2 regions of the Gordonia hongkongensis genome follow, and region 1 is predicted to be linked to the other one. Evidence: predicted binding sites of a transcription regulator. Region 1 holds the regulator's gene; the other holds the start of a gene.
What was found. Region 1 encodes HspR, which represses chaperone genes until heat shock. Its sites were predicted from a motif close to ANNTGAGTNNNNNNNACTCANNT; they were not measured.
Positions count from the first base shown of each region.

Region 2: the regulator HspR is predicted to act here: its motif matches at 4,771-4,793, upstream of clpB (ATP-dependent chaperone ClpB).

Region 1 is NZ_CP095552.1:4,674,694-4,689,352, reverse strand. It holds gene lon (endopeptidase La) at 1-273, shown strand, start outside; gene MVF96_RS21180 (HNH endonuclease signature motif containing protein) at 355-2,127, opposite strand; gene MVF96_RS21175 (DUF1353 domain-containing protein) at 2,229-3,047, opposite strand; gene dnaK (molecular chaperone DnaK) at 3,518-5,362, shown strand; gene grpE (nucleotide exchange factor GrpE) at 5,359-6,003, shown strand; gene dnaJ (molecular chaperone DnaJ) at 6,241-7,443, shown strand; gene MVF96_RS21155 (heat shock protein transcriptional repressor HspR) at 7,447-7,845, shown strand; gene MVF96_RS21150 (SRPBCC family protein) at 7,890-8,357, shown strand; gene MVF96_RS21145 (hypothetical protein) at 8,370-9,473, shown strand; gene MVF96_RS21140 (hypothetical protein) at 9,572-10,648, shown strand; partial or broken gene MVF96_RS21135 (FAD-binding oxidoreductase) at 10,687-11,850, opposite strand; gene MVF96_RS21130 (amidohydrolase family protein) at 11,974-13,107, shown strand; gene MVF96_RS21125 (serine/threonine-protein kinase) at 13,112-14,062, opposite strand; gene MVF96_RS21120 (nitroreductase/quinone reductase family protein) at 14,124-14,549, opposite strand; gene MVF96_RS21115 (FAD-binding oxidoreductase) at 14,635-14,659, shown strand, end outside.
Region 2 is NZ_CP095552.1:4,444,237-4,458,895, reverse strand. It holds gene MVF96_RS20120 (glycoside hydrolase family 15 protein) at 19-1,914, shown strand; gene MVF96_RS20115 (glucose-6-phosphate dehydrogenase) at 1,990-3,390, opposite strand; gene MVF96_RS20110 (hypothetical protein) at 3,498-4,601, opposite strand; gene clpB (ATP-dependent chaperone ClpB) at 4,863-7,415, shown strand; gene MVF96_RS20100 (winged helix-turn-helix transcriptional regulator) at 7,472-7,762, opposite strand; gene MVF96_RS20095 (zinc-binding alcohol dehydrogenase family protein) at 8,040-8,897, shown strand; gene MVF96_RS20090 (HNH endonuclease signature motif containing protein) at 8,922-10,544, opposite strand; gene selB (selenocysteine-specific translation elongation factor) at 10,747-12,540, opposite strand; partial or broken gene selA (L-seryl-tRNA(Sec) selenium transferase) at 12,551-13,887, opposite strand; tRNA gene MVF96_RS20075 (tRNA-Sec) at 14,043-14,137, opposite strand; gene MVF96_RS20070 (hypothetical protein) at 14,170-14,460, opposite strand; gene selD (selenide, water dikinase SelD) at 14,526-14,659, shown strand, end outside.

The DNA.
Region 1 (14,659 bases):
ACGGGACGTCAGGTGCGCAGCGATGTCGGGATGACCGGCGAGGTCACGCTCAACGGGCGGGTCCTGCCGATCGGTGGGGTCAAGCAGAAACTGCTTGCCGCACAACGCAACGGGCTGAAGACCATCTTCATCCCGCAGCGCAACGAGCCCGACCTCGACGACGTGCCGGCCGAGGTGCTCGACGCCCTCGACGTGCGGCCGATGACCGACGTCGCCGAGATCGTCTCGCAGGCGCTGGAAGTCGCCGTCGACGCGCAGGTGACCGCGGCCTGATCCCGCGCGCTGTAGCCCAGGCCCAGCCCAACGCCCCGGTGGTTCGTGGACGATCACGTTCCGCCGGGGTGTCGGCGTCTGTCAGAAGGGTGGCGGGTCGTCGGGCGTGTCGGGTTGATGGCTGGCTGCCTCGACTCGGGCTAGTCGATCCGCTTCGCGTTGTTTCTTGTTGCGGGCACGTTCTTCTCGCCGCTTCGCGTGTTTGGCGGCGGTGCGTTCGGTGATCGTGCGCGGTTGTCGGCCTTGCTGTTGTCTGCCTTGCCGTTCGGGCACGATGATCCGCGGACTGGGTGGAGCTTTCGCGGCTTGTTCGAATCGGATGCGACGCAGGTTGGGGAAGAGGTCTTCGAGGGTTTCGGCCTCGCCGGGGATCACAAAGCCCTCGGGCGTGACGTATTCGGTGACCAGGCGGCCCTCGTCGTCGCGGTACTGCACATCGATCCAGTCACCGTGGGTCTTGTGCAGATGACCGGGACGGCATTTGGCGTTGAGGTTCTCACTCGAGGTCGCACCCCCGCGGGCGGGTCGGGCGTGGTCGTACTCGGCGACGTGATCGACATCGGCGGTGAATGCCGAACGCGTGCAACCCGGCTCGGTGCAGTAGCCGTCGCGCACCCGCACGAACTCCGCGCACGCACTCGTCGGCCGGTACGGGTCACCAGGCAGGGCAGCCGGGTAGACCACCACCATCTCCGACGACACCGGCTCCGTCGACGATGAGGTCGAAGTCGGGGGTGTCGACGCGTCACCCGCGCCGTCGGTGTCATCTGTAGCCTGCTGTGGCGCAGCGATGTTCGCCGTCCGCTTGGGCTCGTCGTCGTATCCGCCCTCGCCGGCGACGACCTGCGTGGGTGGTGTGCGGATGGGGGTGACCGGCCTGATCGTCGCGTCGGGCCGGGCGGCGAGGTCGCGCACATGGTCATCGGAGATCACCCCATGCCCGTCGACCCAGCCGGGTCCGGACCCGCCGGCCAGGGTGTCGGCGTCGGTGACGACATGGATCACGATCTCGGTACCCGCGGTGGCGCCGGCAGGATCGGGCAATGTTGCGGTGCAGTCGGACTGACCGCACGCGCAGGTGAACGCTGTTCGGGTGAGCAACGCGTACATGGCGTCGGACTTCCGTTCCCCGAGGGTGCGGCCATCCCGGTCGCAGACGGAGGCGGCGAGCTCCCGTACCGAGGCGTCGGAAGCTCGGATGTTCTCGGCGGCCATGACCGCGGTGATCTCACCGGTGCCGTCACCGTGGTTCTCGGTCCACACGCCTCGTTTGTCGAGCGCTTCGCGGCGCCGTTCGCGGACGGCGTCGGCGTCGTGGCCGAAGACCAGGCGGTCGATCATGTCGCGCAGACCTGACGTCGACCACGACCCGGACCGGGAGCGCAGCAGGTCGGCGATCGATTCGTCGAGCACCTCGATGATCCGGCGGCTGGCGGGGTCGCCGGGGTCGAGAAGGTGATCGTCGGACACCAAGTGCGTGCGTCCGATGATCTCGCGGATCTGGTGCGGCCCGATGACACCGTCGCGCAACGTCTCCAACACCCGCGGCAACCGGTCACGCAGACACAACGCCTCGTCGACCAGCATCCCCGCCCGGTAGCGGGTGATCCCGGCCTCGCGCGAGACCCGGGCGACGATGTCACCGAAACCGTCGGAGACGTAACTGTTGCCGACCGTGGTCAACAGCCGATCGCACAACACCAGGATCGTCTGATAGCGGCACCACGCCAGATACGACTCGCCCGCGCGGATCGACCCCAGACGCTGCATATGGGTGGCGGTGTCGGCATCGGCCGGACAAGCAGGATCGACCCCGGCGAGGAACTCGCCCGGCAGATCCGTCCATGCCCCCACAGTGACTCCCCCCGAAGTCGTTGCCACCCGGCCTGGTTGACCGGTCCAACTGATACATCCAAGGTAGACCCGACCACCGACAAGAATGCTCGGCCGAGCCGCTACGTGAGCCCGACGGTGCGAGCGATCCTCTCTGACAACAGATACAGCGCATAGGCGAAGTAGGCCACGATCGCGGCGGGCAGGACCCACAAGGCGGCCACGGCCGCAACGAGACTCGCCGCCCACTGGCGCCCCCACAGTGGCGCGGCGACGAAGATCATCAGCAGTGAGAGCAGGAGCGAGACCGCCGGCGATGATGTCGGCCACGACCAATCGAACAGCAGCGCCCCGCTCGAACCGACCGCCGAGCAGATGCCGACGAGGCTCAGCACCAGCCACCCGACCACACTGAGACGTCGCCATCCGCCGGCGACCCATCGCGTGCGAAGTGCCACGGCCGACCACATGATCCACCGCTTGAGCCAGGGGACGCCGGACGCCCGCATCATCTCGCGGAAGAACCGGTCGGACAGGGTGTCACTCCCGAGCGCGCCGGAGTTGACGGTGCCCGTGATGAGCTCGTCGTGGATGAGCGCCGCGAGTGAGTTTCTGCCGTAAGGGTTCTCGAACCAGCGCAGGAATCGGGGGATCGAGGCGAGGTCGGTGGGGTTGTCGTCGCCGGGCACAAACGCGCGGGCCGCGTCGACGGCGCCCCGCGCATCGGCTTCCGTCTGTCCTCGCTCGACCAGTTGTGTTACCAGGTACTCCTCGACCGCGGGATCGGAGAACCGGAAGGCGTTGCGCACGAGAAACTGTCGCTCGTCGATCTGCGCGATCTCGACCTCGCCACGCCCGGTCGGGTCGTCGACCTCGAAGCCCGACGTCGGCGCGACCCGCCACGGCACCCATCGCGGATCGCTCGGTGTGGTCTTGGTCATCGCCACCTCCGCGTCGAGGGGATGTATCGACCGTAGCCCCCACGCGACCGGGACCGATGGTTAACGGAGGCGCAGCGTGTTGGGGTGGTGGCGTACTGACCACCGTGGAAGTTGCGGGCCCGGGGCCCCGGCGATGGCGAGGTCGAAGAAGCCACGCATCCGTATGACGTTGTGCCCGGAAACCGGGCTCAACGTCATACGCGTTTGAGGCCCCGGCCGACATTGAGCGAACTCCGCTCAACTTTTTTCGACGATCCGGGAACAATCCGTCGGCCACCCCCGTTGCACACTTCGAGAAACCTGAGCGGCGAAGACTCAAGTCGGTTTGACTCGGATCTACTTTTTCAGTAGGACATGAGTCGGACGCACTGAAGTCCGGTCCCGCAGAGTTTCGCCACGACATCCCCGCGGTCGCGAGACCCCGGGACAAGGACTCGGGTGCACACCCGCAAACTAGGAGGAAGCCAAACATGTCTCGTGCTGTTGGAATCGACCTCGGTACCACCAACTCGGTGGTGGCCGTGCTCGAAGGCGGCGAAGCCGCCGTCATCGCCAACGCCGAAGGCGCACGGACCACCCCGTCGGTGGTCGCGTTCGCGCGTAACGGCGAGGTGCTGGTCGGCCAGCCCGCCAAGAACCAGGCGGTCACCAACGTCGACCGCACCATCCGCTCCGTCAAGCGCCACATGGGCGAAGGCGACTGGACCGTCGAGATCGACGACAAGAAGTACACCCCGCAGGAGATCAGCGCGCGCACGCTCATGAAGCTCAAGCGCGACGCCGAGTCGTACCTGGGTGAGGACGTGACCGACGCGGTCATCACCGTCCCGGCCTACTTCAACGACGCGCAGCGTCAGGCCACCAAGGAAGCCGGCCAGATCGCCGGCCTCAACGTGCTCCGGATCGTCAACGAGCCGACCGCGGCCGCCCTGGCCTACGGACTCGACAAGGGTGAGAAGGAACAGACCATCCTGGTCTTCGACCTCGGTGGCGGTACCTTCGACGTCTCGCTGCTCGAGATCGGCGACGGCGTGGTCGAGGTCCGTGCGACCTCCGGTGACAACCACCTCGGTGGTGACGACTGGGATCAGCGCGTCGTCGACTGGCTCGTCGAGAAGTTCAAGAGCACCTCGGGCATCGACCTGACCAAGGACAAGATGGCCCTGCAGCGTCTCCGCGAGGCCGCCGAGAAGGCCAAGATCGAACTCTCGAGCTCGCAGAGCACCTCGATCAACCTGCCCTACATCACCGTCGACGCCGACAAGAACCCGCTGTTCCTCGACGAGCAGCTCTCGCGCAGCGAGTTCCAGAAGATCACCTCTGATCTGCTGGAGCGCACCCGCGCACCGTTCCAGGCCGTCATCAAGGATGCGGGCATCTCCGTCGGCGACATCGACCACGTCGTGCTCGTCGGTGGTTCGACCCGTATGCCGGCCGTCACCGACCTGGTGAAGGAACTGACCGGTGGCCGTGAGCCGAACAAGGGCGTCAACCCGGACGAGGTCGTCGCCGTCGGCGCCGCACTCCAGGCCGGTGTGCTCCGCGGCGAGGTCAAGGACGTGCTGCTGCTCGACGTCACCCCGCTCTCCCTCGGTATCGAGACCAAGGGCGGCGTGATGCACAAGCTGATCGAGCGCAACACCACCATCCCGACCAAGCGGTCGGAGACCTACACGACCGCTGAGGACAACCAGCCGTCGGTGCAGATCCAGGTCTATCAGGGTGAGCGCGAGATCGCCTCGCACAACAAGCTGCTCGGCAGCTTCGAGCTCGGCGGCATCGCTCCGGCCCCGCAGGGTGTCCCGCAGATCGAGGTGACCTTCGACATCGACGCCAACGGCATCGTGCACGTCACCGCGAAGGACAAGGGCACCGGCAAGGAGAACTCGATCCGCATCCAGGACGGTTCCGGCCTGAGCAAGGACGAGATCGACCGCATGATCAAGGACGCGGAGGCGCACGCCGACGAGGACCGCAAGCGCCGCGAGGAGGCCGAGACCCGCAACCAGGCGGAGTCGCTGGTCCACCAGACCGAGAAGTTCCTCAAGGAGAACGAGGACAAGGTCCCGGCGGAGCTGAAGGAGAAGGTCGAGGCGGCCGTCGCCGGGGCGCAGGAAGCGCTCAAGGGCAACGACACCGTGGCGATCAAGTCCGCGATCGAGAAGCTGTCGGAGGAGTCGCAGGCCCTCGGCCAGGCGATCTACGCCAGCGCCGCTGCCGAGTCCCCCAACGGTGAGTCCGCCGCGGCCGACAGCGATCCCGACGTCGTCGACGCCGAGGTCGTCGACGATGCCGACTCGAAGGAGAACAAGTGACCGCAGGAGCCCATTCGTCGAATGGGTCCGGCGAGGAGCCGGTGACGGTGACCGACCGTCGTCGTATCGACCCGGAGACGGGTGAGGTGCGCGACGAGCCGGCCGCCGGACCCGGCCCGGCCGATGCCGGACCGGTCGTCGACGAGCAGACCGACATGTCACAGGCCACCGAGGAGCAGCCGGACGCCGCAGCCGACGAACCGGATGCCCGCGTCGCCGAGCTGACGGCCGACCTGCAGCGAGAACGCGCCCAGTTCGCCAACTTCCGGCGGCGTGCCGCCGAGGAGAAGCAGGGTTCGGTCGCCTACGGCAAGCAGATCCTGATCGACAAGCTGCTGCCGATCATCGACGATCTCGACCGTGCCCGTGAACACGGCGACCTCGACAGCGGTCCGCTGCGTGCGGTCGCCGACAAGCTGACCGGTGTGCTGGCCGCCGAAGGTCTCGTGGCCTTCGGTGCGGCGGGTGACGAGTTCGATCCCGAACTCCACGAAGCCGTGCAGCACGACGGCACCGGCGCGAACCCGGTGATCGGATCGGTGTACCGATGCGGCTACCGCCTGGGCGAGAAGGTGATCCGCACCGCGATGGTGACGGTCACCGATCCCGCTCCCGCGGGCGACGCGCCCGGTGCACAATAGAACGACCGTCGCTTGATCCTGAGTGGGCGAACTCACCACTGATCCCTGAGGTGCGAGGAGCGCAAGCGACGAGCCACGAAGGGCGACGAACCCTTCGTGGCTCGCTTCGCTCGCACCTCAGGGAGCACATGGTCGGCTCGCACCTCGGGGAGCAGGTGGTCGGCTCGCACCTCAGGGAGCAGGTGGCCCCAACTGAAACTTCAATCCAGACAACAGAACTCAAGGAGGTGACGTCTGGTGGCACCACAACGTGAGTGGTTAGAACACGACTTCTACAAGGACCTGGGCGTTGCTTCTGACGCTTCGGCTGAAGAGATCAAGAAGGCCTACCGCAAGCTCGCGCGCGAGCTGCATCCTGATGCGAATCCGGGTGACAGCGCGGCCGAAGAGCGCTTCAAGCGGGTGTCCGAAGCCCACAGCGTCCTCGGCGATGCCGAGAAGCGCAAGGAATACGACGAGACACGCGCCATGTTCGCCGGCGGACGATTCCGCGGCGGCGGCAACGGCTTCCCGGGTGGCTTCCCCGGCGGCGGAACCACCTACACCACCGGCGGCGGTGGCGACTTCGACCTCGGCGACCTGTTCGGCGGGGCACAGACCGGGGGCGGCGGTGGCGGTTTCGGCGACATCTTCGACGGCCTGTTCAACCGCGGCGGCGGAACGCAACGTACTTCGACGGCGAGCCGGCCGCGTCGTGGCAAGGACCTCGAGACCGAGACGACGCTCTCGTTCTCCGACGCCGCGCTCGGCACGACCGTCCCCCTGCGGGTGACGAGTCCGTCGCCCTGCACCACCTGCCACGGCTCGGGCGCCAAGCCCGGGACCAGTCCGCGGGTGTGCGCGAACTGCAACGGTTCCGGGTTCGTGAGCCGCAACCAGGGCGCGTTCGGATTCAGCGAGCCCTGCCAGGACTGCCAGGGCACCGGGTCGCGGATCGACGACCCGTGCACCGATTGCGACGGCAGCGGCGTGAAGGTCCGGGCGCGCACCATCAACGTCCGGATCCCCGCCGGCGTCGAGGACGGTCAGCGCATCCGGCTCGCCGGGCAGGGCGAGGCCGGTCGTCGTGGCGCCCCGTCGGGTGACCTCTACGTCGTCGTGAACGTGACCCCGCACAAGCAGTTCACCCGCAGCGGCAACGACCTTCGGGTGCAGCTGCCGGTGCGGATCTCCGAACTCGTTCTCGGAGCGACGGTCTCGGTTCCGACCCTGGAGGGTTCGGTCGGGGTGAAGATCCCGCCGAACACCACCGACGGCCGCACGCTGCGCGTGCGCGGTCGTGGGGTGCCCAAGCGCTCCGGCGGGGCGGGCGACCTGCTCGTCACCGTCAAGGTCGCGGTTCCGAACAAGCTCGACGAGGCCGCGGTCGAGGCGATGCGCGCCTACGACCAGGCCGAGCGGGCAAGCGGTTTCGACCCGCGGGCGGACTGGGGGCGATGAGTGATGGCCGGTGCGAGCAACTTCGACGGTGATGGCGCGACCTTCCTGATCTCGGTGGCCGCCGAACTCGCCGGCATGCACGCCCAGACCCTGCGGACCTATGACCGCCTGGGTCTGGTCACCCCGCAACGGACGAGTGGCGGTGGTCGCCGCTACTCGTCCCGCGACGTCGAACTCCTGCGCGAGATCCAGCGTCTCTCGCAGGAGGAAGGCGTCAACCTCGCGGGCATCAAACGCATCATCGACCTGAGCAATCAGGTCGAGGCGCTCCAGCACCGCGTGCGCGAGCTGACCGACGAGGTGCAAGCGTCGCGGACCCGCCGCGGCGGCGAACTCGTCCCGGTGCCGCGCACCAACGCCCTGGTCGTCTGGCAGCCGCGACGCAAACGCACCACCGACTGACGTGGTTTCGACGCGAGCCCACGGACGTGCGTAACGTTGAGCGTATGGCTTCTGAACCCGTCACCACCGTCGACTCCGGCCCGCACAAGGTCTCGCGCCGGGTCGTCGTGAACGCCCCGGCCGCCGATGTGTTCGCGCTCGTGTCGAATCCGCATCGGCATCCGGAGCTCGACGGTTCCGGCACGGTCCGCGACACCCCTGTGGACGGGCCCGAGACGCTGACCCGTGGGGCGCGTTTCAGCGTCGGGATGAAGCAGTACGGCGTGCCGTACAAGATCACCTCGACCGTCACCGACTTCGAACCCGGTCGGGTCGTCGAATGGCAGCACCCGATGGGGCACCGCTGGCGGTGGGAACTCGAGTCGACGTCACCGACCACGACCGCGGTCACCGAGACCTTCGACTACTCGACGCTCCGGGTACCGAAGATCATGGAACTCATCGGCTACGACAAGAAGAACGGCAAGGGGATCGAGGGCACCCTGCGGGCCCTCGCGGCCCGGTTCGCCTGAGCCGGACCGCCGATGGACTCCGCCACCGGTACGTCGACCGAGTCCGACGCCTCGGATGAACCCGTCGTCGTCCTCGGTGTCGTCGCCGCGCCGGGCCAGGCGATCGGCCTGGCGCGCAAGCTCATCGAAGCCGACCTCACCGACCACATCCAGACGACCTTCCCCGGCGCGCGCTGGCAGCTGGATCTCCTGGAGGCCGGCGTCGTACAGCCGCCGGCCGGCGACGCCGAGATCGTCGACGCCACGAGAGATCTTCTGCTCGAACACGAGTGGGATCTGGTGCTCTGCCTGACCGACCTGCCGCTGCACGTCGGCAAACGTCCGGTCGTCGCGCATGCCAACGCAGTGCACGGCGTCGCGGTCCTCTCGGTGCCGGCACTCGGCGCCACCGGAGTGCGGCAGCGGGCCCGCGGCATCATCACCGGACTCGTCGGTCAACTCCTCGGTGCCGACGCCGACGATCTCCGCGGTCACCAGAAGTCGCCGGCGCGGTCGGCGCTGCGCCATCGCGTCCGCCAACTCGGGACCGACGTCGACGAGGCGGGCACCGCGTTCACCGCGCGTGTCCTGACCGGGAACCTGCGTCTGCTCACCGGCATGGTGCGCGCCAACCGCCCGTGGCGGCTCGCGCTTGGGCTCACCCGCGCCCTCACCGGGGCGATCGCGGCCGGGGTCTTCGCGCTCGTCACCGCCGACATCTGGCTTCTCGCAGACACTTTCGGTGGGATTCGCCTGACCGCGGTGGCGCTCGGCTCGATCATCGCGATCACCGCGACGCTGATCATCGGTGCCGACCTGTGGGAACGCGGCGGCTCCCGACAGACGCGGGAACAGGTGGCGCTGTTCAACATCGTCACCATGATCACAGTCGTTCTCGGTGTGGGCGCGTTCTACGCGGCGCTGTTCGTATTGTCCGCGATCGGCGCGCTCTGCCTCGTGGTACCGCAGGTCATCGGTGCGACGCTCGACCACCCTGTCGGCTTCACCGACTATCTGGAGGTCGCGTGGCTCACCTGCTCACTCGCGACCGTCGGCGGCGCCCTGGGCGCCGGCCTGGAAACCGACGAAGCGGTGCGCGACGCCGCGTACACCCAGCACGCTGCCGAGTCGATCTGAGCCGGACGCCGGACACAGCCGGATGCCCCGGTCCTCGCGTCAGCCGCTAGGCTTGCGGGTCAGAACGCCACAGCAAGGTCGGCGACGGGAGGTGAACCATGTCCGAGGTACCGGGAAACGGTCCGATGCCAGGGTTCGTGGTCCTGGGTATCTCCGTCGTCGACGACCAGATCAGCTCGGTGGTCCGCGACGCCGACGGCCACGTCCTGGCGAGCAATCTCGTCGACCTCCCGGACGCGTCGGCGGCCGGTGCCGAGGCCGCGATCCTCGAACTCGTCGATTCCGTCCCTGTGGAGGTCGACCGCATCGGGATCTCGGCGTCCCGCGCAGACGTCCGCGACCACCTGGCTCGGGCCTTCGCGCCGGGCGCCGGCACCGGGCCGTCGTGGACGGAGAAGGTCGTCGTCACCGGCTATGCCGCCGCACTCGCCGAGATCGCATGCACGCATGCGACGCGCGGTGGGGTGGTGGCCGTCGTCGACCTGGATCGCGATGCCGCGCCGGCCGCCGGCACGACCCTCGCCACTGTCGACACGTCTTCCGGCGCCGTCCTCGGCACGACCGACTTCGCGCCGGGCGAGATCGCCTCGGTCACCGACCCCGACGCGGCGACCCGGCTCGCGACGGCGGTCACCCGCCTGCCGCGCGGGCGTGACATCACGTCGGTCATCGTGGTCGGCCCCGGCGCGCAACTCCCCGGCATCGCGCCGGCCTTCGAGTACGCGGCGCAACGCCCCGTCACCGTCGCGGACAACCCGGCGCTGGCCTCGGCCCTCGGTGCGGCCGACGCCGCGGTGGTCGCCGCGGCAGCACCCCCCGTCGCCCCGCGGACGTCGACGGGACGTCGCTGGTGGTTCGTCGGCGCCGCCATCGGCGCGGCCGTGTTCCTGGCCGCCGTCGGGATGACGCTGATCGTCACCGCCGAGTCGACGGTCGCCGAACCCGCGCCCGTCACCGTGACCGAGACACCGGCAGCGGTCACCTCGACCCAGGAGGCGACGGTCACCGAGACCGAGACTGAGACCTCCGTCCGCACGACGACGGTCACCAGCACCCCGCGTCCGGTCACTCGAACGGAGACGGTGACCGAGTCGGCTCCCGAGACGTACACCGTGACCGAGACCGAAACGGTCACGGCTCCGGCCGGCAGCGAGCCGAGCCTCGAAGTCCCCTGAGCTGCAACCGGTTCGGGGAAGTCAACTCCTGTGCCGGCTCAGAACACCGGGTCGTGCTGGATGCGGCTGGCCCGGACGCCCGCGATGATCAGCGTGCGTCGGGTGTTCTCGATCATCTGCGGTGATCCCGCGATGAGCACCTGACGGTCCTGCCAGTCACCGGACCGGGCCACGACGTCGGCGAGGGTGCCGATCTCGTGGTCGATGCCGAGCTCGGCGGGTGTCGCCACCGCGTTGATCCACCACGGATCGCTCTCCTCCTGGGACACGGCGGTGACCCGCAGCCAGGGATTGGTCGACGCGATGCGGCGCAGGACGGTCAGGTCGTAGAGCTCGCCCGGGTAGCGCATGCCGTAGAAGATGTGCGTCTCCGGCGAATCCGCGCGCATGGACATCTCGATCAACAACGCCCGCAGCGGTGCGAGCCCGGTCCCGCCCGCCACCATGAGGACCTTGCTGTCGCGGTCGACGTGAAGCGTCCCGTGCCCCTGGGCGAGGGTCCACACATCGCCGATGCTGGTCTCGCTCACGATCGCGGTGCTGACCGTTCCACGGGGGATCGCACGCACGTGGAACTCCAGTTCACCGGCCGGGTTGGGCGGGATGGCGGGGGACAGATTGCGCCACTGCTTGGGCCATTGCGGGGTGTGCACCTCGAGGTACTGGCCCGTGTTGAACGTGAGCGGCGAGTGGGCGAGGAGTCGGACGACCGCGAGGTCCCGGGTGATCCGGTACTTCTCGACGACCTCGGCGGTCCAGCGCGCAGGATGGGTCGCGCTCTCGGCCGCGCCCCGCATGACCCCGGTGACCAGCATCATCGCCTGCGAGACGGTCTGTTCGGTCTCGGCGTCCCAGTAACCGGCCATGAGGCTGCCGAACTCGCCCATCAGGGCGGCGTACATCACGTGGTAATGCTCGGGCTCGACCCCGAACTTGCGATGGTCGCGTCCGAGCTGCGCGAGGAACTCCACGAGTTCGGCGTGACCCGACTCGGCCGGGATCGCTTCCAGCACATGGTCGATGACCCGATGGAAGGCCACTCGCTGGGCCGCCATCGACACCCCGAACAGGTCACGCAGGTCGGGATCGATCGCAAACATCCGGGTGTAGACGTTGGTGACGAACCGGTCGGGCTGTCGATTGACAGCCGTCCGCAGCTGATGCAGCGCGTGGCGCGTATGTGTCGCCATCTCGAAAAGATCACACCTCCGTCGCGGCTCGTCTCCCCACCCGGTTCAAGAGACCCACACTAGTCCTTCAACACGTCACAATTCAGGATCCGGCATCCCATGTCGGACAGTGATGAGGTGTGGCAAGGTACGGGGATGACGTCCCTCGAAGGGGTCCTCATGGGCATCGTTGATGCCCATGTGCAGCACTGGAACCCGCGGCGTACCCCGTGGGCGGCCACGCGGGCGTCGCGGCTGTACGGGTTCGTCCCCACCTTGGGCGACCGGGTGTTTCCGCTCGTCGTCTCGCGCGCCGACCGCGAGTACATCCTGACCCCGCGCACCGTGGCCCGGGCCTACGAGCCGCGTCAGTACGCCACCGATGCGGCGCTGGTGCCGACCGTGGTGGGGGTACCGATCGACACGGTGGTGCACGTCGAGTCGCATTGGCGCCGCGAGGTGGCCGACGCCGCGGAGCCCCCGGTGGACAGCACCGCCGTCGAGGAGACCCGATATCTCGAGAGCCTGCCGTTCGGCCAGGCCGGTACCCCCCGCCTCGGCGCCGTCATCTCGCACGGCGATCCGCGGACCCGCACGTTCGCGACCATGCTCGACGAACAGTTCGCGGCCTCCCCGCGGTTCCGCGGCATCCGCATCGTCGCGTCCCGACATCCTGATCCGCGAGTCCGCGACGGCGGGGACACCGACAACCTGCTGTCCTCGACGGCGTTCCTCGAGGGGTTCGCTGAACTCGCGAGCCGCGATCTGGTCTTCGAGGCGTCGGTGTACTCCCATCAGCTCTACGACGTCATCCTGCTGGCCCGGGAGTACCCCGACACGACGATCGTCCTCGACCACTTCGGCATCCCGGCAGGGGTCTTCGGTCCCGTCGGTGTCCGCACCGGCGCGACAGCCGCTGCGCGCGCGGACATCTGGCGATTGTGGCGAGAACGGATGACGACCCTCGCGAACCACCGCAACGTCGTCGTCAAGCTGTCGGGTCTGGCGATGCCGATACTGGGTTACGGTCACGAACGGTGGGGCAACATCGGCGGTCAGGCCACGCTCGCCGAGATGATCGGTCCCTTCGTCGAGCACATCGTCACCCATTTCGGGTCGGACCGCATCATGTTCGGGTCCAACTATCCGATCGACCGGCCCAACGCCGCGGTCGACGTGCTGGTCGGCGCGCTCGTCGACTGTGTGTCCCAGTGGGGTTCGGAGGCTCTGCGGAAGATCTTCCGCGACACCGCTGTTCGTGTCTATACGATCGATGACGCGGCGGGTTGACCGCTCACCGGCCGCGGGGCCACCAGGTCGAGCGTTGCGGCGACTCCGGCACGGGCACGTCCCGCATGAGCCGGGTCAGGATCTCGACGAGGGCGGTGCACGAGGGATACCGGTCCTCCGGTGACTTCGCCAGCGCCTTGGCGAAGATCGAGTTCATCGCCGACGGCAGCCAGGGGCGGCGTCGGGTGAGTTTCGGCGGGTCGTCGTTGAGGTGGGCATAGGTGATCGCGAAAGCGGTGTTCCGCGGATACGGCGGTGTGCCCGTGATGAGTTCGACGAGCGTGCACGCGAATGCGTAGAAATCGGTTGCGGGGGTGAGCTTCTGGGCCTGCAGTAGTTCGGGCGAGGCGTAGCCGATGGAACCCTGCACACGACCGTTGCGCGCGAGTGGACGGGTGTCGTCGAGGAACTGGGCGATCCCGAAGTCCGAGAGGTAGGCGTCGAGGGGTGTACCCACAGATCGCGGGGTGCGGGAGAGGAGGATGTTCGCGGGTTTGACGTCGCGATGCAGGATGTCCTGCGAATGCGCATGATCCAGCGCATCGGCGATCTGCATCGCCACCCGCAGGATGGTGTCCATGTCCGGCTCGTCGCCGCGCTCGGGGACGAGTGCGGTCGCCGCGGGGCCGCCGATGTACTGCATGGTCAGCCACATCGACGGCAGGTGCCGCGGCCCGAGCGACCCGCGCGGCGAGGCGATCTCGCCGTGCTCGATCATGCGCACGATGTGCGGATGGTCGAGCAGCGACGCGATCCCGAATTCCCGCTCGAAGCGCTCCCGGACCCGCGCGTGGTCGGACGCGTTCGGGTGCAGTACCTTCAGGGCCAGCGGCCCATCGCACGATGGGTCCCCGTCGTCGCCGGTGCGATGGACCCGGAACACATCGGCGCTCGCCCCGCCACCGAGGAAGTCGTCGATGGTGAAGCCGGCCACGCTCTCGCCAACCTCGAACACCCTGCCAGGGTAGTGGCGTTCGCGGGCCGACGGCGGTAACCGCGTTGTCCGCGAGCCGGGGTCAGCGAGCCGGTGTCAGCCGGAAGATCGGGAACCGGCGGCCCTGCGCGGTCTCGGTGTACTTCAGGAACTGCTCGGATGCCGAGATGAACTTCTGCCACGCGGGTTCCCAGTCGTCACCCTCGACTTCGGTCACCGCGGTGTCGAGCCGTTCGACGCCGTTCTCCGCCGGCGCCTCCACGGCGACCGATCCGGGATGTGCCCGCAGGTTGTGCACCCACGCCGGGGCCTTCGGCGAACCGGCGTACGAGCCGATCACCAGCCAGCTGTCGGCGTCGGGCAGGGCGAACAGGGGACTGATCCGCGGCTCGCCGGACTTGGCGCCCAGCGTGTGCAGGAGCACCAGGTTCTTGCCAAAGCCGGCGGTGTCCACATGCCCGTTGTTGGAGCGGAACTCGTTGATGACGGTCGCGTTGAAATCGTTCACGTCGCTCATTGTCGCGGTGCCCGGCGTTTCCGGCCATGTATCAATCTGAAACCGTGGTCGTTCGGTCTGCGAATACTCTGAACAGATGAGTGCCGACCCGAGTTCGCTGG
Region 2 (14,659 bases), 230 kb from region 1:
GGACGGGTCGGGCACCGAATGGCCGGCATGAGCACCCCTTCCGAATCAGGCGAGGACGCGGCTGCGACGGCTCGATGCGACGGCGCGACGACGGCCGACGCCACCGGTGACTATCTGCCGATCGCCGACCACGGTGTCATCGGGGACCTGCGTACCGCGGCCGTCGTGGGAGTCGACGGGCGGATCGACTGGTTCTGTTGTCCGCGGTTCGACTCGCCGAGTGTGTTCGGTTCGTTGCTCGACGCCCGCCGCGGCGGTGCCTGGACCGTGGAACCCATCGACGGAGAGGTCACCACGCGGCAGTTCTACCTCCCCGACTCCAACGTGCTCGTCACCCGCTTCCTGAGCGAGGACGGTGTCGCCGAGGTCCAGGACCTCATGCCGATCGCGCGCCCGCACGATCCCGACCATCGCACGCGGATCATCCGTCGGGTCTCCTGCGTGCGCGGCTCCGTGGAGTTCCGCGTGACGGTTGCGCCGCGGTTCGATTACGGGCGCCAGGCGCACACCGTCGTCGTCGAGGACGAACGCCGACTCCGTTTCGAGACAGACGATCTGGTGTTGCATCTCGCGTCGACGGTCGATGTCGACACCGTCGACGACCGGGATGCGCAGGCCCACTTCACCGTCGAGACCGGTCAGTGCGTGACGTTCGTCCTCGCCCCCGACCCCATCGGGTCGGAAGTGCTCGACCATGACAGTTCTCCCGCGGTCGTCGCCGCGACGGTCGCATTCTGGCAGGACTGGGTCTCGCGTTCCTCCTACACGGGCCGGTGGCGGGAGATGGTGCACCGGTCGGCGCTCACGCTCAAACTGCTCACGCACGAACCGTCGGGGGCGGTGGTGTCCGCGGTGACCGCCGCGCTTCCCGAAGAGATCGGCGGCGAACGGAACTGGGATTACCGCTACGTGTGGATCCGCGATGCCGCCTTCACGCTCTACGCGCTACTGCGGCTGGGTTTCACCGACGAGGCGGGCGCCTTCATGGACTGGCTGACCTGCCGATTCGACGACGGCGCCGACGAAGCGGGGGATCTGGGACCGCTGCGGTTGATGTACACCGTCGACGGGGATCCGCCGCCGAAGGAGACCGAACTCGACCACTGGGAGGGTTACCGGCAGACCTCGCCGGTGTTGGTCGGAAACGCCGCCGCCGACCAGCTCCAGCTGGACATCTACGGCGAGCTCATCGACTCGGTGTACCTGTACAACAAGTACGGACCGGGGATCTCCTACGGGTCCTGGACGCATCTGTGCACGGTGGCGGGATGGCTCGTCGACAACTGGGATCGTCCGGACCAGAGCATCTGGGAGGTGCGGAGCAAGCCGCAGGACTACGTCTACTCGCGAGTGATGTCGTGGGTGGCCCTCGAGCGGATGATCCGAATGAGTCGTCAGCGCGGTCTACCGGGCGACGTCGCCGGTTGGATGAAGGCCCGCGACGACATCTTCCTGCAGATCATGGAGCGGGGCTGGAACGACGACGTGGGGGCCTTCGTCCAGACGCTCGACTCCGATCGGCTCGACGCCGCGCTGTTGCTCATCCCCGCCGTGAAGTTGTTGTCGCCCACCGATGATCGGTTCCTCCGCACGCTCGAGCGGATCGAGGAAGAACTGGTGAGCGACTCCCTGGTGTTCCGGTACGACACCGACGGCGGGCACGACGGGCTCGACGGTGCCGAGGGGACGTTCTCCCTGTGCTCGTTCTGGTATGTCGAAGCACTCACCCGGGTCGGCCGCCTGGCCGACGCCCGGCTGGCGCTGGAGAAGATGTTCACCCACGCCAATCACCTCGGCCTCTATGCCGAGCAGGTCGGACTCACCGGCGAACAACTCGGCAACATGCCGCAGGCGTTCACCCACCTCGCACTCATCAGCGCGGCCATCAATCTCGATCGACGGCTTGGCGATTGAACCGAGCGCCACGGGATCCGGTTGCGTTTTGTGCCGGTAACCGGGACAAACCACAACCGGATCTCATGTCCGCGTTCAGATCCAGCCGGACCCGCCGCACAGGTCGTCGGCGGCCGCGGGGCCGGTCGATCCAGCCGCATACGGTTGCGGCGCCGGCGGATTCGCCAGCACCGGTGCGGCCACCTCCCACACATGCGCGAGACCATCGGGTCGGGTGAACAGCGACCGATCGCCGCGCAGCACGTCGACGATGAGTCGGGCATAGGGCGACAGGCCGTCGGCCACCTCGTCGAGCTGTTCGGTCATGTGGGCGACGGAGAGGTCGGTGCCCGAACCCGGTTCCTTGACGGTGACCGCCAGATCGATGGCACCGTCGCCGGCCAGATCGAAGGTCAGCACGGTGCCGTCCTTCGGGTTATCGGTCAGCGGACCGTCGGCGGGGGAGCGGAACACGAGGCTGAGTCGCTGGGAGCTGTGGTCGAGCATCTTGCCGGTCCGCAGCAGGAACGGGACGCCGTGCCAGCGGTCGGTGTCGACCCACAGACGCACGGCCGCGAATGTCTCGGTGGTGGAGTCCTCGGGGATGCCCTCGGTGCCGCGGTACCCCTCGTACTGGCCGAAGACCACCTCGGCGGGGTCCAGCGGCCGGAACGCCGCGATGACCGACTCCCGCGCGTCGAGCAGGTCGTCGGCGCCGAGCGAGACCGGGGGTTCCATCGCGACTTCGGCCGCCACCTGGAACAGGTGGGTGACGATCATGTCCAGGAATGCGCCGGTGGCGTCGTAGAAGGCGGCGCGGTCGGCGATGTCGAGAATCTCCGGGACGTCGATCTGGACTTCTGCCACGTGTTCGCGGTTCCACACCCCCGAGAACAACCCGTTGGCAAAACGGAGGACGTGCAGGTTCTGGGTGCTCTCCTTCCCCAGGAAGTGGTCGATCCGGTAGATCTGCTTCTCGTCCAGGGATTCGTGGACTGCCTTGTCGAGAGTCCGGAAGCCGTCGGGGGACGTTCCGAACGGCTTCTCGTAGACGACTCGGGATCCCTTCGCAAGATCGTGCGCGGCAATGGCTTTCGTGTAGTCGACGAAGGTGGTCGGTGGGAGGGCCAGATAGTGGACCAGTTGAGCACCGTCGCCGACGGCGTCACGGGCCGCGTCGATCACCTCTGGCAGACGGCCGGGGTTGTCGACGGTGAACCCGCCGCCGGCGAAGCGGAGGGTCTCGGCGAACGCTTCCCATTCGTCCGATGACACCGACCCGTCCGGACCGAACTCCTCGATGGCGTCCTTCACGTGCTGCCGGAACTCGTCGTCGGTCCGGTCGCCGCGTCCGTTGCCGATCAGCTGCCATCCGTCGGGGAGCAGGTCTCGCCGGTGGAGTTCGTACAGCGACGGCAGGACCATCCGCTTGGCGAGGTCGCCCGTCGACCCGAAGAGGATGAAGATCACCGGCCCGGTGGAGTTGTCTGTGGTCACTCAATCCATATTGCGCGAACAGATGTGCAGAGTGCGGGATGTGTGCTGGATTCCGTTACCGATCGCGCACTGTGGACGTCAGCGGATCCCTGCGCCGCCGACCAAGTCTAGTCCTGCGGAGGTCCTGGCAGGGGGAGCGCAGATACCACGGCAGGGCGTAACGCGACGGGAACGACGTACCTGTCGCCCTCGAGCGTCAGCCAGCCTTCTTCGATGTACAACTCGAGCCGACGATGGATTGCCTCGACGAGGAACTCGCTGAGTCCGAGTTTGGGGACCCAGGCGTTGATCTCGGCGATACTCAGCGGTGAATCGCCGAGTCCGCTAATGACCACGCCGATCAAGGACGACGAGAAGTCGATGTCGGGGTTGTATTCCCGAGGAAAGCCGGACCGAACCCATGCGGTGAGACCCACCCGCAGCACGTCGATCCGGGGCTCCTCCCGCCACAGATGGGCGGCGCGCCCGGGACGTGCGCTCGAGGTATTGGCTTCGACGATATCGAGGGCCTGGGCAAAGCCCCACAGGTGATGTAACGACGCGACGTCGCTCATGCTCTTGACGTGAGCGGGGAAGTCGATGTCGAGTCGGCGGGCGAGGTCGCGGGCCTCGGCCGGTTTGAGCCACCGACTCTGCGTGGTGGGGCGGTGCGGACCCAGCCAGTCCAACAGCTCGGTGACCCGCCGGACGGGCTGTGTGTCCAGGAGGGCAGCGCGTTCGGTGGCCTCGTCGACTTCCTCGATTGTCGTGGTCCGTAACTCGAGCCCGGAGGCAAGGGCAAACTGCTCGGCGGCATAGGCCGATACGGATTCGGTGCTGAGCCACATGCCGGTCTCGACCAGGTAGCGGCGCAGCGTCTCGATCGCGATGGCGAGCGGTTTGGCGTCCTGCTGCTGGTTCGACTCGATGTGGTTGAGCATCGACACCATGGTGTCGACGTCGTCGGTAGTCCAGGAGAGCGGATCGAAACCGGGGTTCGTCTGCCCGACGGCGTCGAGCACGATGAACGCGTACGCCCCGATGTGGGTGACAGCTTCCTCGTCGCCGGGGAAGACCTCATCGCGGAGCCACGACTTGAATGCTTCGGGAGCAACGTGTCGCCTTGCTGTGCCGAAAAGCGGTACCACGTTGGAGTGGTTGCCACTGCCGGAGTCGTGTTTGCGCTTACGTTGGGCGCGGCGCTTCTTCTTGTCGCGTGAAAGCTGTGACATCGGGCTCAAGAATAGGCGCCCGACTTGTGCGTCGTTCAATACTGCGGATCGGTTTGTCGCGTTCCGGAGAGTCTGTGGCGTCGGGTCCCGAGCCTGGACGGCTGTGAGGGCGGGGGATCGCCAACCCCCGACATCCTGGAGCAAGTGGTCTATGTCACAGAAACTTCAGGCTTGAGCGGAATGCACTCAACTCTGTTGGCGTTGTAGACCGCGTATGGCTCATACTTGAGCCTGTTGGACTTAAGAGAAAGGTGCACGCGAGTGGACAGCTTCACCCCCACCACCAAGACGCAGCAAGCATTGAGTTCTGCTGTGCAGGCGGCGGCCAGTGCTGGCAACCCCGACGTGCGACCGGCCCACATCCTCGTGGCACTGCTCGATCAGTCCGACGGCATCGCGTCGCCGCTGCTCAAAGCGGTGGGCGTGGACCCGTCGAGCGTTCGTGCGCAGGCCCAGGCTCTGGTCGATCGCATGCCAACGGTGTCCGGCGCCAGCTCGACGCCTCAACTATCCCGCGAATCGATCGCGGCCGTCACCGCAGCTCAGCAGCTGGCCGGTGAACTCGACGACGAGTATGTCTCGACCGAGCACGTCGTCGTCGGCCTGGCGACCGGTGACTCCGACGTCGCCAAACTGCTGCACAACCTCGGTGCGACACCGCAGGCTCTGCGCGAGGCGTTCGTCGCCGTGCGCGGCAGCGCACGGGTCACCTCCGAGGATCCCGAATCGACCTACCAGGCTCTCGAGAAGTACTCGACCGACCTGACCGCGGCCGCCCGCGAGGGCAAGCTCGACCCGGTCATCGGCCGCGACACCGAGATCCGGCGCGTCGTGCAGGTGCTCAGCCGGCGGACCAAGAACAACCCGGTCCTCATCGGTGAGCCCGGCGTCGGCAAGACCGCCATCGTCGAAGGTCTCGCGCAACGCATCGTCGCCGGCGACGTGCCGGAGTCGTTGCGCAACAAGACCGTCATCTCCCTCGACATGGGTTCGATGGTCGCCGGCGCGAAGTACCGTGGCGAGTTCGAGGAGCGGCTCAAGGCCGTGCTCGACGAGATCAAGGGTTCGGCCGGACAGGTCATCACCTTCATCGACGAGCTGCACACGATCGTCGGAGCCGGTGCGACAGGCGATTCCGCGATGGACGCCGGCAACATGATCAAGCCGATGCTCGCCCGTGGTGAGCTGCGGCTGGTCGGTGCCACCACCCTCGAGGAGTACCGCAAGTACATCGAGAAGGACGCCGCACTAGAGCGTCGCTTCCAGCAGGTGTACGTCGGCGAGCCGTCGGTCGAAGACGCCATCGGCATCCTCCGCGGCCTGAAGGACCGGTACGAGGTGCACCACGGCGTGCGCATCACCGACTCCGCATTGGTCGCTGCCGCATCGCTTTCCGATCGCTACATCACCTCGCGGTTCCTGCCCGACAAGGCCATCGACCTCGTCGACGAGGCCGCGTCGCGGTTGCGGATGGAGATCGACTCGCGCCCCGTCGAGATCGACGAGGTCGAGCGGATCGTCCGCCGTCTCGAGGTCGAGGAGGTCGCCTTGCAGAAGGAGACCGACGCGGCGTCGAAGGAGCGGCTCGAGAAGCTCCGCGCCGAGCTGGCCGACCAGAAGGAGAAGCTCAACGAGCTCTCCGCCCGGTGGCAGTCGGAGAAGACCGCGATCGACGCGGTCCGAGACCTCAAGGAGGAGCTGGAAAGGCTTCGCGGCGAGGCTGATCGCGCGGAGCGCGACGGTGATCTCGGACGCGCCGCCGAGCTGCGGTACGGTCGCGTCCCCGGACTGGAGAAGGAGCTCGAGGCCGCGATCGAGAAGACCGGCACGGATCCTTCTCAGGACGTGATGCTGCAGGAGGAGGTCGGACCCGACGACGTGGCCCAGGTCGTGTCGGCGTGGACCGGAATCCCGGCCGGACGCATGCTCGAAGGCGAGACCGCCAAGCTGCTGCGCATGGAAGAGGAACTGGGACACCGGGTCATCGGTCAGAAGGATGCGGTGCAGGCGGTGTCCGACGCGGTGCGTCGTGCCCGCGCCGGTGTCGCGGACCCGAACCGGCCGCTCGGCTCGTTCATGTTCCTCGGCCCCACCGGTGTCGGTAAGACCGAGCTGGCCAAGGCGCTCGCCGAGTTCCTGTTCGACGACGAGCGGGCGATGGTCCGCATCGACATGAGCGAGTACGGCGAGAAGCACAGCGTGGCAAGGCTCGTCGGTGCTCCGCCCGGTTACGTCGGGTACGAGGCCGGCGGCCAGCTGACCGAGGCGGTGAGGCGTCGTCCGTACACGGTGGTCCTGTTCGACGAGATCGAGAAGGCTCACCCGGACGTGTTCGACGTGCTGCTGCAGGTACTGGACGAAGGTCGACTGACCGACGGTCAGGGCCGGACGGTGGACTTCCGCAACACCATCCTGATCCTCACCTCGAACCTCGGTGCGGGGGGCGACAAGGATCACGTCATGATGGCGGTGCGGTCGGCGTTCAAGCCGGAGTTCATCAACCGTCTCGACGACGTGGTGATCTTCGACGCCCTGAGCCCGGAGGAACTGGTGTCGATCGTCGACATCCAGCTCGACCAGCTCAAGAAGCGCCTCGCGCAGCGTCGCCTCGACCTCGAGGTGTCGACCAAGGCCAAGGAATGGCTGGGCGCACGCGGATTCGACCCGCTGTACGGTGCTCGCCCGCTGCGCCGCCTGGTGCAGCAGGCCATCGGTGACCAGCTCGCCAAGCAGCTGCTCGCCGGCGACATCCGCGACGGTGACGTCGTGCCGGTCAACGTCAGTGCCGACGGAGAGTCGTTGGTACTGGGCTGAGTTCGTGAATGACAAAGGGACCCATCCTTCGGGATGGGTCCCTTTGTCTGCGTCGGTTACCGATGTGGGAAGCGGTCAAGGTTGTCCTCTACCCACAGGCGCAATGTGTCCAGCGGCCCGGCGGCGTCCACCCCGAGTTCCGTCAGTTCGTATTCGACGTGCAGCGGGACCGCCGGATAGACGGTTCGGGTGAGTATCCCGGCTGTCTCCAGCCGACGCAGAGTCGCCGTGAGGACTTTGGGGCTGATTCCGTCGAGCCGCTCGCGGAGCTCTCCGAACCGCATCGGTCGATCGCGGAGGGCGCCGATGACGAGGGCGCTCCACTTGTCGGCGAGAAGGTCGAGCATCCCTCGGCAGGGACACGATGCAGAGTAAGCGTCTCCGCGATGGGATGGCGGCGGCATGGCGTCAACCTCTATGCTTTCTAAGGGATACTAGGCTCCCTTGTGGGTAACTGGGGTCGTCGGGATACCTTAGCGCCATGACACGAGAGATGACAGCCCTGGTTGTGGCCGCCGCGGACTCCGTCGAGGACCCGAACGCGTTCGTCGAGTCGGCAATGCCGGTGCCGACCCCCGTCCGCACGATCTCCTCGTCGAGGTCCGCGCGGTCTCGGTCAACCCGGTGGACACCAAAGTACGTGCAGGACTGCGTGACTCCGATCCGCCGCGGGTTCTGGGATTCGACGCGGCGGGAATTGTCGTCGGGACCGGCGACGAGGTGTCGCGGTTTGCGGTCGGAGACGAGGTCTACTACGCCGGTTCGATCGATCGGCCGGGAACGAATGCCGAGTTCCATCTTGTCGATGAGCGGCTCGTCGGGCTCAAACCGTCGTCCCTCGACTTCGGCGCGGCTGCCGCACTGCCGTTGACCACGATCACTGCCTGGGAGTCGTTGTTCGAGAAGCTGCGGGTCGATTCCGCGGACTCGGGAACGATCGTCGTGGTGGCGGGTGCCGGGGGCGTCGGCTCGATGGTCATTCAGTTGGCCCGGACCCTGACTGATCTCACCGTGATCGCAACCGTGTCACGGCCTGAGTCGCAGGAATGGGCGCGAGGGCTCGGGGCCCACCACGTCGTCGACCCGAGACGCCTGCGCGAGGACGTGCGGTCGTGCGCCCCGGGCGGCGTGGATTACATCTTCTCGCCCCACTCGGACGGGAATGTCGAGTCCTATGCCGACATCATGGGTGTACACGGTCAGGTCGTCGCCATCGACGAGCCGGAAGGTCTCGATACCCTCCCGCTGAAGCAGAAAAGCCAGAGTTGGCATTGGGAGTTGATGTTCTCCAAGCCGTTGTTCGCACCGGAAGACGACTCGCAACACCAGATCCTCGGCCGGGTCGCCGAACTCGTCGACGCCGGCAAGATTCGCAGCACTGTCAACCGTGAACTGGCTGGTTTCACGATCGAGAATCTTCGTACAGCACACCAGATCTCCGAATCCGGAGGGGCGATCGGCAAGGTGGTCCTCACGCGCTGACCACCGCGGATGAGCCGGCGAACTTCACCAGGTGGCGAGTAACTCCATGAGGTGTGCTTCGACGAGGGAGGGCCGGGGTGTGCGTGGTCCGGGTCGTGGTGGCCGGTAGTCGATGACGTGGCTGGTTTTCAACCATGATCGGCGCGCGTCATGTGGGCGTGACTCGTCGCCGGACGTGGTGCGTCCGTGGATCTCTCGCCGCACCTGTGCCAGGTGGGCCTGCAACCGCGTGGGTATGTCGGGCCGGCGGTTGATGTATTCGGGGTTGGGTGGGGCGCCGGGTTCGGCGTTCAATCGCCAGGCGCAGCGGCCTTCGTCTGGCCCGGACCGGACGATCCGGGTGGTGTACTGGCCGGGTTGGTCGCCGACCATCCGGTTGTGGCGGGGACAGGCAGGGGCGAGGTCATCGATGTCGGTGAGTCCGCCCTTGGCCCAGTCTCGTTCGGCGTGATGAAGCTCGATGTGGGTGGCGGGCTGATCGCAGCCGGGTGCCGAGCACACTTCCCCGTCGGGGCGGGCGAAAGAGACGAGGCGCTGTTCGCGGGTGGCCAGACGTCTGCCGCGCCCGAAGTGCAGCGGCACAGTGGTGGCGTCTTTGAAGATCGCCAACCACGGCTGGACGTCACCGGCCATCGCGATCAAGTCCCGGATGGGCAGCAGGGTACCGGTGACGGTCGTCGCCAGTCCGGCTTCGCGGACGAGGTCGCCGAGGTCGGCCTTGATGATCAGTTGCACGGGCAGGCCGCGGTGCGACGTGCCGAGAGTCCCGTCGGCGAAACCTGCGGCGAGTGCGGCGTCGAGCGCGTCGTGATTCGTTTGGGCGAGAGTGCGACCGTCGCGGTCAACTGCCGAGGCCAGGGCGTCAGGGTCGGCGGCACCGGCCGGCCCGCTGGGCGAGGCGGGGTCGTCGGGGTTGTTGAGTCCGGGTTTGCCCCACACGGCGAACATCATCGTGAGTCGGGCGGCGAGTGCGGGGGTCAGGGTGCCCGAGATTTTGGCTGTCCCGTCGGCTCGTTGCCGTCCGATCCACAGGCCGCGGCGTCGTTTCTGGTCGGTGTCGTCGGACAGTGTGCCATCGGGGTCGAGGTGGGCAAGCAGCCGCGCGCCGAGCTGGGTGATCTCGGCAGGCGTATGGGCTTCGGCGATCTCGGCCATCTGCCGTTCAGCGGCGACCTTGATGTCGTGGTCGACGGCGACCGGGATGCGGTCGAGGACATCGAGGGTGGCCTGCACGTGCGCGGTGCCGACCGCGCCTTGTGCGAAAGCTTCGGCGAGGCAGGGGTATTCGGGTGGGAGTACCTCGCCGCCGAGGCTGGTCCGGTGGGCGGTGGCGTCCATCTGCTTACGGCGGCGCATCGGGTTCGACACCCGTAACCGGTGCGTCATGTACTGCATGAGGGTGCGGCAGCCGGCCTTGCGGGGCAGGTCGCGAGCGACGGCCTGATCGATCTGCCGGTCACCGGCGACGGTCAGACGTGCGATGGCGCGTTCGGTCTCCGCGGCCACTTCAGCGAGTTCGGCATCGGTACACGGCGACAGATCCACGGTCTGCAACTTGTCGAGGGTGCGGTGGAGATCAGCCACCAACTCAACGGCACGCGGTTGCGGCGCTGTCGAATCGCCACCGACGTGTGTGGTGTCGGACATGACGGTCACCTCCCCCGAGAACCGTTGCTGCGAATGTAGGTTCGAGTGTACACCAATCCAGACGTGTGGAAAGGCCAAACATACTGCTGTGCAATGCTATTCGTTGACGTCGACTTGTCGGTGTCGTGTGGTAGGGGCCTCGGACGGAAGCTCTTCCCGCGATGCACGCGGCGACCTGTCCGACAGGACCACCGTCCGTCGATCAGCGCACGACCTCGCGATGCCCGGCGTCGAGCCGACGGGTCCAACCGCGGGCGTCCAGGTGCTCCAGTAGCGGAATCACCACGCGCCGAGTGGTTTCGAGCGCCTGGCGGGCGGCGCTGGTGGTGAACGGCTGATCGAGCAAGGCGAGGGTGCGCATCGCCAGGGCGGGCGCAGTCGGCAACAGCACGACACCGTCGCGCAATCGGAGAATCCGGCCCGTGCGCTCGGCGGCGGCGAGTTCTCGGGCGCCCAGGCCGAGTGCGGTGAGGTCATCGGCCTCGGGTGCACGGAACGGGTGGTCGGCGAGCCGGCGCTCCAGTGCGCTGACCGCGTCGTCGGCATCACCCAGGGAGGGCTTGTGACCCGGGACCGCCAGGTGCCCGTCGGACGACGACAGCTCGGCTTCCGAGATGACGGTCGCCAGCAGCGTCGTGTCCGGGAGCCCGAGCAGGGCAGGTGCGCCGGACGCGGACAGCCCCGCCGACAACGGATCTCGGTCGTGTAGATCGACAACGGCGGCGCGGAGTCGCTCGGCCCAGGCGGTGAGGGAGGTTTCGGCGACCCACCACTCGCCGATCACTCGTACGCCGTGGGGTGTGGGCTCGGCGTCGTCGACCAGGCCGAGTCGCGTCAGATCGGTGACGCGCATCGCGCCACGCCGATGCACTTCTTCGGCGGCCCCGGCGTCGTCGGACATTGCCGCCAGCAAGGCCGCGCGTCGCGTCGCGTCGCCCCGTCGGGTCAGCGCCGGGGGATCGGGGTGCAGCACGACGCCGCCGCCGACGATACGTTGGCCGGGATCGCGCAGGACCAGCCGATCGCCTCGCGACATCGGCACGGCGCGCGCGAGGGTCACACGCGCGTGGTCGCCGTCGAAGGGGCGCAACCGGACCGGTAGCGCCGCTGTGCCGATGTGCGCGACGAGGTGTTCCGGTGCCTCCTCGAAGGACATTCCGCTCACGCGCCGGACATCAGCGACAGCAGAGGTGTGCCAGGCTCCGGGCGTCACGAGTGCGTCGCCACGCGAGACGTCGTCGACGCCGACGCCGCGCAGATTGATCGCGACTCGGCTGACCGGGGCCGCGGTGGTGAGAGTTGCACCCTCGCTCTGCAATCCACGGACATCGAGTCGTCGGCGGCCGTCAACCGCGAGCAGGTCCAGGGTGTCGCCGACCGCGATCGTCCCGGCGGCCAGGGTGCCGGTGACGACCGTGCCGGCGCCGGTGCGGGTGAAGACCCGGTCGATCCAGAACCGGACACGCCCCGAGGTCGACGGCGATGACATCCCGGCCAAGACGGCGTCGAGCCGTGTGCGCAGTTCGTCGATTCCGACGCGATCGGGCGCCGACACCACGACCGCCGGCGCATCGGAAAGGCCGGTGCGGCTGAGGCGATCACGCGACAGATCGATCACTTCACGAACGCGGTCGGGCGAGGCCCGGTCGGCTCGGGTGATGACCAGCAGCCCGTACTCGATGCCGAGGGCGGCGACGGCATCACGGTGGTCGTCGGACTGGGCGCTCCATCCCTCGTCCGCGGCGACGACGAACAGGACGACGGGCGCCGGGCCCAGGCCGGCCAGCATGTTCGGGATGAACCGCTCTTGGCCGGGGACGTCGACGAAGGCCACGTCGGCACCGGAAGGCAGTGTGGTCCAGGCGAAACCGAGGTCGATCGTCAGCCCGCGGCGTCGTTCCTCCTCCCATCGGTCCGGCTCGATCCCGGTCAGAGCACGCACCAGTGTGGACTTCCCGTGGTCCACGTGTCCGGCGGTGGCCACCACGTACTTCACGAGCGCGACTTCACGACGCGCCCAGAGCCTGTCGGATCGCGGCGAGTACCCGCACGTCGTCGGCTTCGGGAACGCAGCGCAGGTCCACCAGACACGCGTCGTCGTGAACGCGGGGTAGGACGGCCGGATCGCCGACGCGTAGGCGGGCGGCCGTTGCGACCGGAAGCCGCACTGCCCACCCCGGCAGCGGCACGCCGGGTGCGCCACCGCCACCCACCCGTCCGTCATGGGCGACGATCGGGAATCCGACTGCCGTGCCCAGGGATTCGGTACGAACCCGAAGCCTGTCGGAATCGGCGTGGAGGTACTCCCAGACGGGGGTCGTGGCCCGCCGACGGTTGCCTCCATCGCAGCCAGTGCCAGCTTGTCCGCGCGAACCGCCCGTGCGAGAGGGTGTTTCGCGAGACGCTGAACGAGCGCCGCATCGCCGAGCAGGAGTCCGGCCTGCGGTCCGCCCAGGAGTTTGTCGCCGCTGGCGATGACGAGGTCGGCGCCGGAATCGAGTGTCGTGGTGGCGTCGGGTTCGTCGGGCAGCAGCGGGTCTGGCTGCAGGAGTCCGCTGCCGATGTCGGCGACGACGGGCACATCGTGCGCCCGGCCGAGGCCGCGTAGCTCGGAGAGCGAGGTCTCGCTGGTAAAACCCTCGACCCGGAAGTTGCTCGGATGCACCTTGAGGATCGCTCCGACGTCGTCGTCGGTGAGGGCGTCGGCGTAGTCGCGTGCGTGGGTGCGGTTGGTGGTGCCGACCTCGTGTAACCGGGCGCCTGTCGACGCGATCAGCTCGGTGAGCCGGAAGCCTGCGCCGATCTCGATCATCTCGCCACGACTGATGACGACTGCACGCCCGGCCGCCAGGGCGGTCGTCGCCAGTACCAGTGCGGCCGCACCGTTGTTGACCATCAGCGCGTCTTCCGCTGCGGGACAGGCTCGTAGGAGAGCGGCGCGGGTGGCCGCCCCGCGCTTCGACCGGGTGCCGGACTCGAGATCGAGTTCCACGTCGACGTAACCCGACGCCGCGCCGACGGCGTCGAGCGCCGCGGGTGACAGCGGTGCCCGCCCGAGGTTCGTGTGCACGACGACCCCGGTGGCGTTGAGCACGGGGCGGATCGACGAGGCATACGACGCGCTGACCGATTCCACGACGATCCGCTCGACGTCATCCGGTGGCGTCTCGCCGCGGCGGGCCGCGTCCTGGGCCTGGCGAATGATGTCGCGAATCGCTGTGTCGCCCAGTCGTGCTCGCGCCGCGGACACCGCGGGCAGGGCCAACAGCGCGTCGGTTCGCGGAATTCGACGGCGCGGATCGGTGACGGGGGCTTCGACACGGCTCCTCGCTTCGCTCGTCACCGGCTCAGCCGGCGGGGGTGGGCTCTCGCTTCGCTCGTCACCGGCTCAGCCGGCGGGGGTGGCTCTCGCTTCGCTCGTCACCGGCTCAGCCGGCGGGGGGTGGCTCTCGCTTCGCTCGTCACCGGCTCAGCCGGCGGGGGTTCACGGTCGACCCCTGGCGGAGGCGGACGGGAATCGAACCCGCCAGGCCGAGATACTCGACCTCCTCGGTTTTGAAGACCGGGGAGCCCACCAGGACCCATACGCCTCCATGCGGTCCCAACCTATCCGACGTGCGGCCGGTCAGTCCTGCCGGTGTGGCCAGTTGCCCTCGGTGATGAGTTCCTCGAAATGGCGGATCAACTTCGGGTTGAGATCGTCGTCGACGGCGCGCTCAAAATCGCCGTCCCACTTCGCGAACCACTCCTCGTCGCGCTTCATCAGGAAGATCGGCCAGCCGTGGGTGATGTCGAGTTCGTCGGCGTAGAGGTCGGTCGACCCGTCCTCTCGCATGTACCAGTAGTCGTGACCGGATTCCCAGAACGCCTGCAGCTCGCCGGCCGTGACGTAGTACTCGCCGTCTGCTTGCCTCATGTGCCCGATGGTAGCGATCGCCGGAGGACCGTATCGGTGATTGCCGGAGGGCTACCCTCGACACGGTGACCGTGCGAAGCGAGACACCCATCCGACTGACCGGCTACGCCCACGGCGGTGGATGCGCGTGCAAGATCCCGCCGGGCGAGCTCGAGCAGGCGGTCGCCGGGCTCACCGGCCAGGTCGGAGAGAACATCAT